DNA from 2 places in the Rhizobium sp. YTUHZ044 genome. Region 2 is predicted to be linked to the other one. Evidence: riboswitches for the same ligand, from Rfam matches in the RefSeq annotation. Region 2 holds a riboswitch; the other holds the start of a gene.
The links. A riboswitch is a leader RNA that binds a small molecule or an ion and turns the genes downstream of it on or off. The one in region 2 is predicted to bind thiamine pyrophosphate.
Positions count from the first base shown of each region.

Region 1: linked by a shared signal. The riboswitch ahead of thiM (hydroxyethylthiazole kinase) and the one ahead of thiC (phosphomethylpyrimidine synthase ThiC) in region 2 are both predicted to bind thiamine pyrophosphate.

Region 1 covers NZ_CP101428.1:383,451-387,865, forward strand. The annotation lists gene NL154_RS27165 (GNAT family N-acetyltransferase) at 1-441, opposite strand, end outside; gene thiD (bifunctional hydroxymethylpyrimidine kinase/phosphomethylpyrimidine kinase) at 649-1,458, opposite strand; gene thiE (thiamine phosphate synthase) at 1,455-2,090, opposite strand; gene thiM (hydroxyethylthiazole kinase) at 2,087-2,890, opposite strand; TPP riboswitch at 2,941-3,037, opposite strand; gene NL154_RS27185 (DUF1349 domain-containing protein) at 3,166-3,750, opposite strand; gene NL154_RS27190 (ABC transporter substrate-binding protein) at 3,979-4,415, shown strand, end outside.
Region 2 covers NZ_CP101431.1:103,283-107,697, reverse strand. The annotation lists gene NL154_RS31265 (amino acid ABC transporter ATP-binding protein) at 1-606, shown strand, start outside; gene NL154_RS31260 (lactonase family protein) at 616-1,029, opposite strand; TPP riboswitch at 1,492-1,623, shown strand; gene thiC (phosphomethylpyrimidine synthase ThiC) at 1,718-3,550, shown strand; gene thiO (glycine oxidase ThiO) at 3,553-4,415, shown strand, end outside.

The sequences.
Region 1 (4,415 bases), on a different replicon from region 2:
CTTGTCGGGGGCAGGGATGGCGACTGCACCCGCGGTGCTGGCGTAGAAGTCGACGGGGCCGGCATCGCCGATGAAGGCGTAGGCATGGCCGAGCGTCTTCATTGTCTCAAGGCAGGCGGAAAACAGCGCGAGGCCGATGCCCCTGCCGCGTGCTCCGGAATCGACGCCGGTCGGGCCGAAGAAGCCACGCGCCGTGGTGTCGTAGCAGGCAAAGCCAAGCAACTTGCCGCCTTCGACTGATATCAGGCAGGCGACGGGCTGGCGGGAAAAAGCGACCGAAACCTCGCTCGCCCAATTCTCGCTGAATTGTTCGCGAACCCAGTTGACCACGAGGTGCAGTTCCGCAGGAAGAGCCGGACGGATGGAGGCGCCGACGACGTCAGCCCGCTCTTTCAGTTCGGCGAGCCTAGTGGAATATAAGCTCACAAGCAGGTCCGGCACCCGTCTCTCCTCTGGATGTTCCGTTATTGCGGAATATATCCCCTTTTAATGTCATAGACTTGGCCATCTCAGAAGGCTTGTCAACAGGGATTTTCTTGGACGCGACTGTTCTCGTTGCGGCCTCGACGTGCGGTATGGGTCCAATGCAAAACGGCCCGGAACAAGCCGGGCCGTTTTACATTTGCATCTGTTTGCCGATGCCAGCGCCTATTCGCCCTCTTGCCAGAGCGCGTGGAAATGCTGCACCGGACCGTGGCCGGAGCCGACGCTGAGCTTTCCGGCGGCTGCGACCGCGCCGGCGAGATAGTCCTTGGCAATGGCAACAGCCCCTGGCGTCGAGTCGCCTTTGGCGAGTTCGGCGGCCAGCGCGCTGGACAGCGTGCAGCCGGTGCCGTGGGTATTCTTGGTCGGCACGCGTCGCGCCTCGAACCAGTGCAGGCCGTCGGCAGTGGCAAGCACGTCGGGGCTTTCGTCACCGTCGAGGTGTCCGCCCTTGACCAGCACGGCGGCCGGACCAAGGGCGCGCAGCCGCTCGGCCTGGGCGGCCATCTCGGCCCGGTTTGTCGCGACCGGCTGGTGCAGAAGTGCGGCGGCTTCCGGCAGGTTCGGGGTGAGAAGCGTGGCAAGTGGCAGCAGCCGCCTGGTCAGCACGTCGACCGCTTCAGGTGCGAGCAGGGCGGCGCCCCCCTTGGCGATCATCACCGGGTCGAGAACGACGGGGATGCCACGCCGGTGCGCGAGGGCTGCGGCAACGGCCTCGGCGATGCCGGCATTGGCGATCATGCCGATCTTGACGGCGTCGACGCGCACATCGGCAAAGACGGCATTGATCTGGTCGGCGACGAATTGCGGCGGCACCAGATGCACGCCGCTCACCCCTTGCGTGTTCTGCGCCGTCAGCGCGGTCAGCACCGCCATGCCGTAGACGCCGCGGGCGGAAAAGGCCTTGAGATCGGCCTGGATGCCGGCGCCGCCCGAGGGATCGGAGCCGGCGATGGAGAGAACGTTGCGGATCATGGGCGGACCTTTCGGATTTCTGCGGCGATGCGGCGCGTGGCCGCCTCGGGGTCCGGCGTGCCGGCGATGGCTGAGACGACGGCAAGCCCATTGGCGCCTGCGGCAAATACCTCGGCCACGTGGTTCGCCTTGAGGCCGCCGATGGCGACTGACGGCACCGGCGAAGCCTTCACCAGCCTTGCCAGACCGTCAAAGCCGATCGGCTGCTTGTGGTCGGCCTTGGTCGGTGTCGCAAAGACCGGTCCGACGCCGGCATAATCGACGATACCGGGATCGACGGCGCTAGCAAGCGGCGCTGTCTCGACCGAGAGGCCGAGGATCATCCCGGGACCGATCATCGTCCGTGCCGTGCGCGCGTCCATGTCCTCCTGGCCGATATGCAGGCCGTCGGCACTTATGGCGATCGCCGCCTCGACATCGTCGTTGACGATGAGCAGGGCGCCGGTTCCCGCAAGCGCTTGTTTCAAGGCTCGGCCGGTCTCGATCATTCTGGTCGTGCCCGCATGTTTGTCGCGCAGTTGCACCATCGTGGCGCCGCCGGCAACGGCAAGGCGCGCGGTCTCGACCATGCCGATCCCGGCGCAGAGTTCGGGGTCGAGGACGAGATAGAGCGAAAGGTCGAAAACCTTCATACGGCCGAAATCCTTGCCCGGGCATCGAGCGTTTCGGCGTCCAGGGCTGACAGCGCATCGAGGAAACGCCAAGCGAAGGAGCCGGGGCCGGCCGCCCCGAGGGCGGCATCCTCGCCCGCGACGGAGAAGGTCGCAAGGGCCGCAACTGTCGCCCCGAACGTATCCTCAGGGGCGGTCGCGGCAAAGGCGCCGATCAGGCAGGTGAGCGAGCAGCCGAGTGCGGTGACCTGCGGCATCAGGACCGATCCGCCTTTGATGCGCACGGCTCTTTCACCATCGGTGACGAAATCGGCCGCACCGGTGACGGCGACCACCGCCCGCTGCCGCTCGGCGAGCCGCCGCGCCGAGCCTTCCGCCTGCTCGACCGGGTCGCGGCTGTCGACGCCCTGGCCGCGGCTCTCTCCGCCGGCAAGGGCGATGATCTCGGAAGCATTGCCGCGGATGATCGTCGGCTTCAGCGCCAGGAGATCGGCGACCGCTCCGCGGCGGAAGGCCGTCGCGTAATGCGCGACCGGATCGAGGACCCATGGTTTGCCGGCTGCGTTGGCGGCCCTCGCCGCCGTCTGCATGCCTTCGATCCATTGCGTCGAAAGCGTGCCGATGTTGATGGTCAATGCATTCGCGATGCCGGCGAATTCGCCGGCTTCTTCAGCGGCGTGCACCATGGCGGGCGAGGCGCCCGACGCAAGCAGAACATTGGCCGCGATGTTCATGGCGACATAATTGGTGATGCACTGGACGAGCGGCGGCTTTTCGCGCATCGCCTTCAGCATGGCTCCCGACGTGATCTTGTTTTGCATGGCGCCCCTTTCAGGCGGGGGCGGGCACGGGGCAATTCGTGCGGGCGAAACCGCGACCCCGAGCGACTCCCTCCGCCGGCATTATCCGGTTCAGGTTCGAAGGGTGCTTCTCAGCCCGTCTGTCGACGGGCGCCCCTGTCTCTCATCGCGCTCTTTTTCGCAGAGAACGGGGCGGATGTCATCTCGAAAATGAGGGTTCGGTACTCTCCTTGCGGCTGCGCTTTAGGCGTGAACGTTGCTGCTCAGGAATGCAATCCCGATCGCATCCTATCCGGCTAACTCAAATCGTGAAGATCCGTCGTAATCGCCGGCCCGATCGAAAACTCCGAAAACCGCACCCTCAACCCGCTGCGCTCCGGCGTGCAGGCCGCCGGCCCGACTTCATAGCGGTCGGCAGCCGGGAAGGGCGCTAGCCGCAGCAGCGGCCAGCGGCTGCCGTCGCGGGAGGCCTGGATGCGCATGGCGCCGCCTGCAACGGTGACGCGGATGTGGAAATCTTCGAGTTCCTTGAAGGGCTGGGACACCGACCAGTCGGATCTGCCGTCGGTGACGACGGCGCTGAGGAAGGCTTCGCCGTCGGTGAATTCGACGCCTGACTTCACCCAGCGTGTTTCGTCGAGGCGCACCATCAGGCCGGCCTGATCGTAGAGGGTGCGGAATTCGCCCTGGATGCGGATCTCGGCGGTGAAGCTGTCACCGGTGGGAAAAGCGAGGAAATGGCCGTTGTCGCGGGTGAAGCCGTAATAGGTTTCGCACCAAAAATCGGTTTTCTCGTCGGTCGTCAGGGTGAGGCTGGTTTCGTCTGCGCGCCAGCTGGCCGGCTCGTTCAGCCACTTTCCTTTGTTGAAATCGATGCTCATCCCGTTCTCCCGTTCTGTTGAAGCCTGACCGCAGGCGACCACCTGACTTTGGCATATCATGCCGCTTTCATGCAGCGCAGACAGCCGCAGATGAAGATGGTGCTTTTTCGGCGTCGCGCTATCCGCGGCTGCATAATCCGTCGCCCGCGCTTGACAGGATCGATCCAGTTCTTATTCTGTTACAAAAAGATGAATTGCATAATAATGGAACTAAACGGGAGCCATCACATGAAAACACTGGTCGCATTCCTGCTCGGTACCGCGCTCGTCGCCCTGCCGTCCGCCCTGCTTGCCCAGGAAAAGGGCGGCGTCATCAATGTCGCGACGATCGGCGAGCCGCCGACGCTCGATCCGATGTCGTCGACGGCTGATCTTGTCGGCATCGTCACCCAGCATATTTTCGAAACGCTCTACACCTTCGACAAGAGTTGGAACGTCACGCCGCTGCTGGCCGAAAGCCTGCCGGAGATCAGCGCCGACGGCAAAACCTATACGATCAAGCTGAGGACCGGCATCAAGTTCCACGACAATACAGACATGACGTCCGAGGATGTTGTCGCCTCGCTTGGCCGCTGGACGAAGATCGCCTCGCGCGGCAAGCAGGTGGCGGGCTTCATCGGCAAGATCGCCGCGACCGATCCTTCGACCGTCACCATCACCCTGAA
Region 2 (4,415 bases):
ACGCTGATCCGCTGCTTCAACCGGCTGGAGGCGCATCAGGAGGGCGAGATCACCGTCAACGGCATCACGCTCCACAACAAGATGCGCAACGTCGGCGAAGTCCGCAAGAATGTCGGCATGGTGTTCCAGCACTTCAATCTCTTCCCGCACATGACCGTGCTGATGAACTGCATGGTGGGGCCGATGTGGATCAAAGGCGTGCCGGAAGCGGAGGCCAAGAAGACCGCCCTGAAATTCCTTGAGCGGGTCCGCATTCCCGAACAGGCCAACAAATATCCGATCCAGCTTTCCGGTGGCCAGCAGCAGCGTGTGGCGATTGCCCGCTCGCTCTGCATGCAGCCGGCCGTGATGCTCTTCGATGAGCCGACTTCGGCGCTCGATCCGGAGATGGTCTCGGAGGTGCTGGAGACGATGACGGGTCTGGCGAAGGACGGCATGACGATGGTCTGCGTCACCCACGAAATGGGTTTCGCCCGCGCCGTCGCCGACCGGGTGATCTTCATGAACTCCGGCCAGATCGTTGAGGAGGCCAAGCCCGATGCCTTCTTCTCCAATCCGCAGCACGAGCGGACCAAGCTGTTCCTCAGCCAGATCCTGAAACACTGAGATTGCGCGTCAGGCCTTGGCGAAACGCAGGCACATCGGTGTGCCGATGCGGATTGTTTTGCCGCTGTCGCTGAGCGCTCCGGTTTCAGCGTTACGGGTGAAGATGGTCACGACGTCGCTATCTTGATTGGCGCAAAGCAGGTGATCGCCCTGCGGGGCGATTGCCAGGTTGCGCCGCGTGCGGCCCCCGCAGGGCACCTGAACCTTGCGCGAAAGTCTGCCGGTTTCCGCGTCGATCTCGAAGATCGCGATGCTGTCATGGCCGCGATTGGCGCCATAGAGGAACCGCCCGTCGCTGGAAATCTGCAGGTCGGAAGCGTGGTTTCCAGCCGCGGCTCCTTCCGGCACTGTCGGATAGACGGCGATTTCTTCCAGTGATGAACCACCGGCATCGATCCGGTAGCTCGCGACGGTCGAGTTCAGCTCGCTGATGACGAAGACGAAGCGGCCGGTTGGATGGAGCGCGACACATCTCGCCGCTCAGTTGGGAGCATATCAACCTTACCGGCATCTACACCTGGGATGCCGAACATCAGATGCCGAACGGATTTCGATCGCTCCGTCTGCCAGCCGGGCTACGACGGGTCGCATAGGTTCTCATTCCGTTCGCCCTTAGCGTACGATTTCGGACTGCTCTTGTTCTGGTCCCACTAAGGCTGTCGAACGCTAGGCTGCTGAATCTCAGGAAAACGACCGCCCGTCCCGATGGCAATATTGCTCGCTGAAAATACCAGGCGCTGCCTCCGTCGTTTTGACGGTGTTTCCTTGGTGGCAGCCGCAACGCTAGTGATGCCCAGCACCATGTCTGGCCGCCGACTAAAAAGGTCCTGATGAGAGCCCGTGAGGGTCGGCTTGACATCAGGGCCACTCCGGTCTTTGATGCCGAGCATTCACCAGGGGTGTCCCGGCAAGGGGCTGAGATTCTGCTGAACAATACGGCTTTGCCTGTTGTGGCGCAGTGACCCGTTGAACCTGATCCAGTTCATACTGGCGTAGGGACGGTGCGGACGCTGCGGCTGTCGGGCGGATTTCGCTTTGTTGCTTGAGGCGTCTTTTCATCATTCCAACTCTGGAACTGGGTCTCCAAACGTCAAACCTTGGAGCCTCACCCATGAATATTGTTGCACCCAAGCTTACTCCGGTCGTCACCACCGGCCCGCTTCCGGGCTCGACCAAGATCGCCAAGCCCGGAACGCTCTATCCGGATCTGCGCGTGCCGATGCGCGAAATCAGCCTTCACCCGACCTCGGGCGAACCGCCGGTAACGGTCTATGACTCCTCCGGCCCCTATACCGACCCGACACATACGGTCTCGATCGACGCCGGGCTCCCGCGTTTGCGCGAGAGCTGGATCAGGGCGCGGGGCGACGTCGAAGCCTATGAAGGCCGTGTGGTGAAGCCTGAAGACAATGGTTTTGCCACAGGCGAACGGCTGACGCCGGAATTCCCCCTTCGCAGCACGCCGCTGAAGGCAAAGGCCGGCCGCGCCGTCACCCAGCTCGCCTATGCGCGTGCCGGCATCGTCACGCCGGAAATGGAGTTCATCGCCATCCGCGAAAACCTTGGCCGGCAGGCCACGAAGGAGGCGCTCGCTCGCGACGGCGAGAGCTTTGGCGCTGACGTTCCCGATTTCGTGACGGCCGAATTCGTGCGGCAGGAAGTGGCAGCCGGCCGGGCGATCATTCCAGCCAACATCAACCATCCGGAGGCCGAACCGATGATCATCGGCCGGAATTTCCTGGTGAAGATCAACGCCAATATCGGCAACTCGGCCGTTACCTCGTCGATGGCGGAAGAGGTGGAGAAGATGGTCTGGGCAATCCGCTGGGGTGCCGACACGGTCATGGACCTTTCCACCGGCCGCAACATTCACAACATCCGGGAATGGATCATCCGCAATTCGCCGGTTCCGATCGGAACGGTGCCGCTCTACCAGGCGCTGGAAAAGGTGAACGGCATAGCCGAGGATCTCACGTGGGAAGTCTATCGCGATACGCTGATTGAACAGGCCGAGGAGGGGGTCGATTATTTCACCATTCATGCGGGCGTGCGGCTTGCCTATATCCCGCTCACCGTCAATCGTGTCACCGGCATAGTCTCACGCGGCGGTTCGATCATGGCCAAGTGGTGTCTGCATCACCACAAGGAGAGCTTCCTCTACGAGCATTTCGAGGAAATCTGCGACATCTGCCGTGCCTACGACGTGTCCTTCTCGCTTGGAGACGGCCTTCGCCCCGGCTCGATCGCCGATGCCAACGACGCAGCGCAATTTGCCGAGCTCGAAACCCTCGGCGAACTGACCCGGATTGCCTGGGCCAGGGATTGCCAGGTGATGATCGAAGGCCCTGGCCACGTGCCGATGCACAAGATCAAGGAGAACATGGACAAGCAGCTTAAGGTCTGCGGCGAGGCTCCCTTCTATACGCTCGGGCCGCTGACGACCGACATCGCCCCCGGTTACGATCACATCACCTCCGGCATCGGAGCCGCGATGATCGGCTGGTTCGGAACGGCGATGCTCTGCTACGTCACGCCGAAGGAGCATCTGGGCCTGCCCGACCGCAGCGACGTCAAGACCGGTGTCATCACCTACAAGATTGCCGCGCATGCCGCCGACCTTGCCAAGGGCCATCCGGCCGCCCGCATCCGTGACGATGCACTGTCGCGGGCGCGCTTCGAATTTCGCTGGGAAGACCAGTTCAACCTCTCGCTCGACCCGGATACGGCGCGTTCCTTCCATGACGAGACCCTGCCGAAAGAGGCGCACAAGGTGGCGCATTTCTGTTCGATGTGCGGCCCGAAATTCTGTTCCATGCGCATTTCCCACGACATTCGCGCCGAAGCTCAGAAAGAAGGACTGGAAGCGATGGCTGCCAGGTATCGTGATGGCGGCGATCTCTACATGCCGGTCGCCGAGGCCGCGAAAACGCCTGCCGGAGAATGACGATGCATATTCTCGTCAAGGGGGCCGGCGTTGCCGGCCTCACCGTTGCCTGGCAGCTCTATCGACATGGTTTCCGGGTCAACGTCGCTGATCAAGCCGACCGGATCGGTGCAGGCGCTTCCGGCTTTGCCGGCGGCATGCTGGCCCCATGGTGCGAAAGGGAAAGCGCGGAGGAGCCGGTCCTGGCGCTCGGCCGTCTTGCCGCCGATTGGTGGGAGGCAGCACTACCCGGCCATATCAATCGTCGGGGAACGCTTGTCGTGGCGGCCGGGCGCGATGCCGGCGAACTCGACCGCTTTTGTCGCCGGACAAGCGGATGGGAATGGCTGGACGAGCAGGCGATCGCGGCTCTTGAACCGGATCTCGCCGGCCGCTTCCGCAGGGCATTGTTCTTTCCGCAGGAAGCGCATCTCGATCCACGGCAGGCACTCGCGGGGCTGGCCGCCGGACTTGAAGAAGCCCGCATGCGTCTCACATTCGGCACCACGGGCGATGCTGACCTTGCCCATTACGATCGGGTGATCGACTGCACCGGGGCTGCTCAGATCGGCCTTCTGCCCGGCTTGCGCGGCGTTCGCGGAGAGATGCTCTGCGTCGAAACGAACGAAGTGACTCTCTCTCGCCCCGTTCGCCTGCTGCATCCGCGCCATCCGATCTATATCGTGCCGCGCGAAAGAAATCGTTTCATGATCGGGGCGACGATGATCGAAAGTGACGATACCGGCCCTATCACCGCGCGTTCGCTGATGGAGTTGCTGAATGCCGCCTACACCCTCAATCCTGCCTTCGGCGAGGCACGGGTGACGGAAACCGGCGCAGGCGTGCGGCCGGCTTATCCCGACAATCTGCCGCGTGTGACGCAGGA